Regions from separate parts of the Nonomuraea sp. NPDC003754 genome, predicted to be linked through region 1. Evidence: riboswitches for the same ligand, from Rfam matches in the RefSeq annotation. Region 1 holds a riboswitch; the other holds the start of a gene.
The links. Region 1 has a riboswitch for glycine ahead of gcvT (glycine cleavage system aminomethyltransferase GcvT). Riboswitches for the same ligand answer to the same signal wherever they lie in the genome.
Positions count from the first base shown of each region.

Region 1 (3,910 bases):
TGGCGGCGCTGGCCGCCACCGAGCGGGCCGTGCGGGAGATCACGCTCATGGTCGACTCCGCCGAGCACCTCGACTTCATCGAGTCAGCGGTGCCGGCAGGCGGCCCGGTCCTGCGGCTCTGCCTCGACATCGACGCCGGATACGTCGCCCTCGGCGGGCGCTTCCGCGCCGGCGCCCTGCGCTCCCCGGTCCGCGAACCCGCCCACGCCGCCGACCTGGCCGCCGAGATCGCCAAGCGGCCGGCCTTCCGCCTGGTCGGCCTCATGGCCTACGAGGCGCAGATCGCGGGCGTCGGCGACGACCCGCCCGGCAACGCGGCCTTCGCCCGCGCCATCAGGCTGATGCAGGCCCGCTCGGCCCGCGAGCTGATCGTACGGCGCGGCCGCATCGTCAACGCCGTCAGGCAGGTCGCCGACCTCGAGTTCGTCAACGGCGGCGGCACCGGCAGCGTCGACCGCACGGTCAGGGAGAAGGCCGTCACCGAGTGCGCGGCCGGCTCGGGCTTCTTCCACCCCAGGCTCTTCGACTTCTACCGGGGCTTCAGCGGCCGTCCCGCCGCGCTGTTCGCCCTTCCGGTCGTCCGGCGTCCAGGGCTCGGCGTGGTGACCGTGCTCGGCGGCGGCTACCTGGCCTCAGGGGCGCCGGGGCCGTCGCGGCTGCCCCAGCCGTACCTGCCGCCGGGGCTGCGCTACTCCTCCGACGAGGGTGCGGGCGAGGTGCAGACCCCGCTGCTCGGCCAGCCCGCCGAGGACCTGCGCGTCGGCGACAGGGTGTGGTTCCGCCACGCCAAGTCGGGCGAGCTGTGCGAGCGGTTCGCGAGCCTGCTGCTGGTCGAGGGTGACAAGGTCGTCGAGGAGGTCCCGACCTACCGGGGTGAGGGCAGGACCTTCCTCTGACCCGCCCCCCTCCGGCTCGGCGTCCGCGAGGCTCGGCGTCCGCGAGGCTCGGCCGCGAGGCTCGGCGTCCGCGAGGGTGTGTGGCGCCCGTCCGTCGGCCCCTCGCGGGGCGCCCGGCGGGCCGGTGACGCCTGCCCGTCAGCGCCTGCGGCGCCGGCGCCACAGGACGATCGCCGCGCCCACGACCAGCACCGCGCCCACGGCGATCAGCGCCGAGCCGACGGGCCGCTCGTCCTCCCACAGGTCCCCGGCGTCGTCGTCGTAGCGCACCGGCCGCGGCGTCACCCCCACGAGATCGCCGACCGACGCCACGAAGTGCTCGGCCCTCGACTTGACCTCGTCCATGCTGCGCTGGGCCACCCGCTTGGGGCTCACCCGGTCGGCGATGGCGTCAACGGTCCGCGCGAGCTCGGCGCGCGTCCGGGTGATCCTGCGCTCCAGCTCTTCAGGGTCGGTCTCGGCCATGGCTCTCCTTTCTCAGGGTGATCAGTCTGTCAGGTCGCGCCGCCGTACCGCACGGCGGGCGAAACGTGTCCCTTCGATTGGGGTTAGGTTGAGCCCGTGACCGAAACCAAGCTCCAGCCAGGAGACGCCGCTCCTGACTTCACGCTTCCCGCGGCCGACGGCGGCGCCGTCTCTCTCGACGCCTACCGCGGCAAGCGCGTCATCCTGTACTTCTACCCCGCCGCCATGACGCCCGGATGCACCAAGCAGGCGTGCGACTTCCGCGACAACCTCGGTCAGCTGACCGACGAGGGTTTCGTCGTTCTCGGCGTCTCCAAGGACAAGACCGACAAGCTGGTGAAGTTCGTCGAGCGCGACGCGCTGACCTTCCCGCTGCTGTCCGACGTCGACCTGGAGATCCACAAGGCCTACGGCGCGTACGGCGCCAAGAAGCTGTACGGCAAGGAGGTCGTCGGCGTGATCCGCTCGACCTTCGTCATCGGCCCCGACGGGAAGATCGAGCAGGCGCTCTACAACGTGAAGGCGACGGGCCACGTGGCCGGTCTGAAGAAGAAGCTCGGCCTGGCCTGAGGTTTGCGATCAAGTCCGCGGGCTTGATCGCAAACGAGTATCTCGGCCCCGGCCCGGGCGCTAAGCTGATGGCGGTTGCGCGGGCGTGGCGAAATCGGCATACGCGGCAGGTTTAGGTCCTGTTGGTGGTGACACTGTGGGGGTTCGAGTCCCCCCGCCCGCACCTTTCCCTTGATGGCCGGATCCGTACTAGTCTTGCCTACGGACACCGATGAACCCACGCGGGAGAGCGTCCTGGCACCCGGCCAGGACCCCTGAAGGAGCAAGCACTCCCCGCGAACCTCTCAAGGCAAAGGACCGCGCGGGCAAGGTGACCTCTGGAAAGCAGGCCTGCGGGGCCTCGCCGAAGGTGAAAGTCCGGCAAAACCGGGTGAAGCTCTCAGGCACCGATGACAGAGGGGGAGGATCCTGGCATCCAACCCATCCTGAGGTGCGAACAATGTCCCGACCGACACCGCTACGAGACGTACACGAGAGCCTCGGCGCGACGCTGACCGACTTCGCCGGCTGGTTGATGCCGCTGCGCTACGGGAGCGAGTCCGCCGAGCACAAGGCCGTACGCGAGCGGGCCGGGCTGTTCGACCTGTCCCACATGGGGGAGATCTTCGTGACCGGCCCGCAGGCCGGCGAGGCGCTCGACTACGCGCTGGTCGGCCACCTGTCCGTGCTCGCGCCCGGCCGCGCCCGCTACACGATGATCGTCAACGAGCAGGGCGGGGTCCTCGACGACCTCATCGTCTACCGCCTGGCCGACGACGAGTACATGGTCGTCGCCAACGCCTCCAACTACCCCATGGTCGCCGAGCGCCTCACCGAGCGCGCCGAGGGCTTCGACGCGGTCGTCGACGACCGCTCCGACCAGTACGCGCTCATCGCGATCCAGGGCCCGCGCGCCCAGGAGATCCTCGCCACGCTCACCGACGCCGACCTCGCGGGCCTGAAGTACTACGCCGGCCTGCCCGGCACGGTCGCCGGCGCCGAGGCGCTCATCGCCCGCACCGGCTACACCGGCGAGGACGGCTTCGAACTCTTCGTCGCCAACGCCGACGCCGTCGCGCTGTGGCACGCGCTGGCCAAGGCGGGCGAGCCGTACGAGATCATGCCCGCCGGCCTGTCCAGCCGTGACACGCTCCGCCTCGAGGCCGGCATGCCGCTGTACGGCAACGAGCTCGGCGTCTCGCTCACGCCCTTCGACGCCGGCCTCGGCCGCGTGGTGAAGTTCGACAAGCCCGGCGACTTCGTCGGCAGGGCCGCGCTCGAGCAGGTCAAGGACGTCCCGCCGCGCCGCCGCCTGGTCGGCCTGGTCGCGACGGGTCGCAGGGTCCCTCGCCATGGGTTCCCTGTCACCAGTGACGGGGCCGTCGTGGGCGAGGTGACCAGCGGCGCGCCGTCGCAGACCCTCGGCAAGCCCATCGCGATGGCGTACGTGGACACTGGGATAGAAGAAGGTCTGGCCGTTGACATCCGGGGCAGCCAAGAGGGCGTGGACCTGGTTGAGCTGCCTTTCTACAGGAGGAACAAGTGAGCAGCATTCCCGACGATCTGAGCTACACCAAGGAGCACGAGTGGGTCGCCGGACTCGACGACGGCCTGACCCTGACGGTGGGCATCACGGCCTATGCCGCCGAGGCGCTGGGCGACGTGGTCTATGTGCAGCTGCCCGAGGTCGGTGCGACGTTCGAGGCCGGTGACTCGATCGGCGAGGTCGAGTCGACCAAGTCCGTGAGCGAGATCTACGCCCCTGTCTCCGGCGAGGTCGTCGAGGTCAACCAGGCCGTCGTGGACAAGCCCGACCTGGTCAACAGCGAGCCGTACGGCGAGGGCTGGATGTTCAGGGTGCGCGTGTCCGGCGACCCCGAGGACCTGCTGAGCGCGGAGGAGTACACCGCGCTCACGTCAGGCGACAACTGACACACCCGCCGGGGTCCGTCCGGGCCCCGGCATTCACCCCCCGAGAGTTGGGATGCATCAATGGCGAT
Region 1 is NZ_JBSGJX010000015.1:98-4,007, reverse strand. Features, by position in the region: gene ACWEVS_RS19870 (amino acid deaminase/aldolase) at 1-896, shown strand, start outside; gene ACWEVS_RS19865 (DUF3618 domain-containing protein) at 1,035-1,361, opposite strand; gene bcp (thioredoxin-dependent thiol peroxidase) at 1,458-1,931, shown strand; tRNA gene ACWEVS_RS19855 (tRNA-Leu) at 2,011-2,094, shown strand; glycine riboswitch at 2,144-2,241, shown strand; glycine riboswitch at 2,242-2,337, shown strand; gene gcvT (glycine cleavage system aminomethyltransferase GcvT) at 2,371-3,456, shown strand; gene gcvH (glycine cleavage system protein GcvH) at 3,453-3,842, shown strand; partial or broken gene ACWEVS_RS19840 (serine dehydratase beta chain) at 3,903-3,910, shown strand, end outside.

Region 2 (3,910 bases), on a different contig from region 1:
GGCCGTCCCAGGGCGCTGCCCGAGACCAAGGAGGTCCGGTTCAGCCGCGCCGAGCTGCTGGAGGCCAGCGGGCTCGACGACGAGACCCTCACCGAGCTGGAGGACTACGGCCTGCTCGCGCCGGTCGCCCGGCGCTACGACGAGGACGCGGTCAAGGTGGCGCGCAGCGTCGGCGCCCTGGCCCGGTACGGCCTGCACGCCCGGCACCTGCGCGCGGTCAGGGCCGCCGCCGAGCGCGAGGCCGGTCTGGTGGAGCAGGCCGTCGCCCCCATCCTCAAGCGGCGCGCTCCGGGCGCCATCGGCGAGGCCGACGAGACGGCCAGGCAGCTGTCCGGCCAGTTGCTCGAGCTGCACGCCGCTCTGTTGCGCACCGCCGTCCGCTCGGCCCTGGGCGGCTGACCCGCAGGGCGGCATCCCGAAAAAACCGGAAATTCCGCTCGCCCGCTGCCGTCGGGGATGCGGGCGCCCGCCGAGGCGGCCCGGGAGCCCGGTAGGTTGGCGGGAAGCCTCGGGGGCAGGGGATATTACCTACCCAGTGGGTGTTACGTTGAAGTGCGGTAGATGCGGCCCATGGATCGTGAATTCGGAGCAGCCCGTGTTGCAGATGGAGGTAGTGGGCGTTCGCGTTGAAATGCCCACAAATCAGCCGATCGTTCTGCTCAAGGAGGCGCAGGGTGAGAGGTTTCTCCCGATCTGGATAGGAATGACCGAAGCCACGGCCATCGCGCTCGCCCAGGCGGAGGAACCGCCGCCCAGGCCCTTGACCCACGACCTGTTCAGGGACGTGCTGAGCGCGTTGGGCGTCGGCCTGCGTGCGGTCAACATCGTCGCTCTGCGTGACGGGATCTTCTTCGCCGATCTGGTCTTCTCCAACGGCGTGGAGGTCAGCGCGCGCCCCTCCGACTCCATCGCCCTCGCGCTGCGCACCGGTGCGCGGATCTTCGCCAGCGAGGAGGTCGTGCAGGAGGCCGGAGTGATCATCCCCGATGACCAGGAGGATGAGGTGGAGAAGTTCAGGGAGTTCCTTGACACCATCACGCCCGAGGACTTCGGACGCGCGGGGTAGGACTCCCTTCGTGAAGGCTCGTGCCCTTGGTCGCCACCTGGGGTACGCATTTCACTGCATTTACGCTTCGCGACGCGCCGAGCCGGATCGTTGACTGCGGATGGTCACGGTCCTACGGTGCAAGTGAAACCTGTGGTTGTCATTTACGAACCCCCAGATCAGACCACGGGATGAGAGAAAGCCGGAGGTCCGCGTGGCGGTCAGCAGCGGCGAGGGAAAGACGGCCGGCCAGGAAGATCCGGTGCGGCGCGAAACCGCGCGCCAGCGTGCCGGTGAGCAGGGCCTGCTCTTCGACGAGCAGCCCACGACGCTGCCTGCCGACATCGGCTATCGCGGCCCCACGGCCTGCGCGGCGGCCGGCATCACCTACAGGCAACTGGACTACTGGGCGCGCACGGGCCTGGTCGAGCCGACGATAAGAGCCGCGCACGGATCCGGCTCGCAGCGGCTCTACAGCTTCCGCGACATCCTGGTGCTCAAGGTCGTCAAGCGGCTGCTCGACACCGGCGTGTCGCTCCAGCAGATCCGCACCGCCGTACAGCACCTGAGAGATCGGGGCGTCGGCGACCTGAGCAGGATCACGCTCATGAGCGACGGCGTCAGCGTCTACGAGTGCACCTCGGCCGACGAGGTCATCGACCTGCTGCAAGGCGGTCAGGGAGTGTTCGGTATCGCGCTCGGCAGGGTCTGGCGCGAAGTCGAGGGATCGCTCGCGGAGCTGCCGGGGGAACGAGCGGCGGTCGAGGACACCGTCCCGGCCGACCATCCCACTGACGAACTCGCCCAGCGCCGCAGAGCCCGGCGAATGGGCTGATTCCCGGACACTGGTAGCCTAGGGCTGGAGCCGACGACCCCGAGCGGGAGAGTCCCCGGGCCACCGGGGCGCCGAAGGAGCAACCCTCCCCGGAATCTCTCAGGCACCCAGTACCGCTCGGACGAGGCCACTCTGGAAAGCAGGCACGCCCGCCAGGCGCGTCTCACCGACGGTGCAAGCCCGCGACCCCGCGGGCGAACCTCTCAGGTTGATGACAGAGGGGGAGACCCGGCAGACGCCCGTGCTCTCCACCAGCCTTGGGAGGCAGTTTCCATGACCGAGCCCCTCAGCGACCTCGCTGCGCCGCCGTTCGCGACCCGCCACATCGGTCCCTCGGACGGCGAGCAGGCCAAGATGCTGGAGGCGGTCGGCTTCGAGTCGGTCGCCGACCTGGTAGCGGTGGCCGTACCCGAGGCCATCAGGGCCAAGGACCAGCTGAAGCTGCCCGTCGCGGCGGGCGAGAGCGAAGTGATCGCCGAACTGCGGGCGCTGGCCGGCCGCAACCAGGTGCTCACCTCCATGATCGGCCTGGGCTACTACGACACCGTCACCCCCGCGGTGATCAGGCGCAACCTGCTGGAGAACCCGGGCTGGTACACCGCCTACACGCCCTACCAGCCGGAGATCTCCCAGGGCCGCCTGGAGGCGCTGCTCAACTTCCAGACCGTCGTCTCCGACCTGACCGGTCTCGACGTGGCCGGTGCCTCCCTGCTGGACGAGGCCACCGCCGCCGCCGAGGCGATGACGCTGGCGCGCCGCGCGGGCAGGTCCAAGAGCAACGTCTTCGTCGTCGACGCCGACGCGCTGCCCCAGACCAAGGCCGTGCTGGCCACCCGGGCCGAGCCGCTGGGCATCGAGCTGGTCGTCGACTCCCTCGACGGTGAGCTGCCCGAGTGCTTCGGCGTGCTCGTGCAGTACCCGGGCGCCTCCGGCCGCCTGCGCGACTTCCGCGCCCTGGCCGAGGCCGCCCACGCGGGCGGCGCGCTGGTCGTGGCCGCGGCCGACCTGCTGTCGCTGACGCTGGTCGCGGCCCCCGGCGAGCTCGGCGCCGACATCGCCATCGGCTCCTCGCAGCGCTTCGGCGTGCCGTTCGGCTTCGGCGGCCCGCACGCCGCCTACATGTCGGTCCGCGAGGGCCTGCAGCGCCAGATGCCGGGCCGGCTCGTCGGCGTGTCGGTGGACGCCGACGGCGACCCCGCCTACCGCCTGGCCCTGCAGACCCGCGAGCAGCACATCCGCCGCGAGAAGGCCACCAGCAACATCTGCACCGCCCAGGTGCTGCTGGCCGTCATCGCCGGTATGTACGCCGTCTACCACGGCCCCGAGGGGCTGCGCCGCATCGCCCAGCGCACCCACCGCATGGCCGTCACGCTCGCCGCGGCCCTGCGCGCCGGCCGTGTCGAGATCGTCCACGACGGTTTCTTCGACACCGTGCTGGCCCGCGTGCCCGGCAAGGCGGCCCAGGTGGTCGCCGCGGCCGCCGAGCGCGGCGTCAACCTCTGGCAGGCCGACGCCGACCACGTCTCGGTCGCCTGCGACGAGAAGACCACCCTGGCCCACCTGGAGCAGGTCGCCGCCGCCTTCGGCGTGAGCGTCTCGCTGACCGACCTGGCCGCCGAGGACGCCCTGCCCGAGGGCCTGTCCAGGGAGAGCGACTACCTCACCCACCCGGTCTTCCACAGCCACCACTCCGAGACCTCGATGCTGCGCTACCTGCGCCGGCTCCAGGACAAGGACATCGCCCTCGACCGGTCGATGATCCCGCTCGGCTCCTGCACGATGAAGCTCAACGCCACCACCGAGATGGAGCCGATCACCTGGCCCGAGTTCGCGGGCATCCACCCCTACGCGCCGCTCTCCCAGGCCGGCGGCTACGTCGAGCTGGTCGAGACGCTGGAGGCCTGGCTGGCCGAGGTGACCGGCTACGACGCCGTCTCCATCCAGCCGAACGCCGGCTCGCAGGGCGAGTTCGCCGGGCTGCTGGCCATCCGCGCCTACCACCGCGCCAACGGCGACGCTCACCGCGACGT
Region 2 is NZ_JBSGJX010000059.1:27,251-31,160, reverse strand. Features, by position in the region: gene ftsR (transcriptional regulator FtsR) at 1-399, shown strand, start outside; gene ACWEVS_RS41985 (bifunctional nuclease family protein) at 596-1,066, shown strand; gene ACWEVS_RS41980 (MerR family transcriptional regulator) at 1,260-1,880, shown strand; glycine riboswitch at 1,915-2,006, shown strand; gene gcvP (aminomethyl-transferring glycine dehydrogenase) at 2,154-3,910, shown strand, end outside.
Region 2: it holds a riboswitch for glycine, as region 1 does, so the genes downstream of both, gcvP (aminomethyl-transferring glycine dehydrogenase) here and gcvT (glycine cleavage system aminomethyltransferase GcvT) in region 1, are expected to answer to the same signal.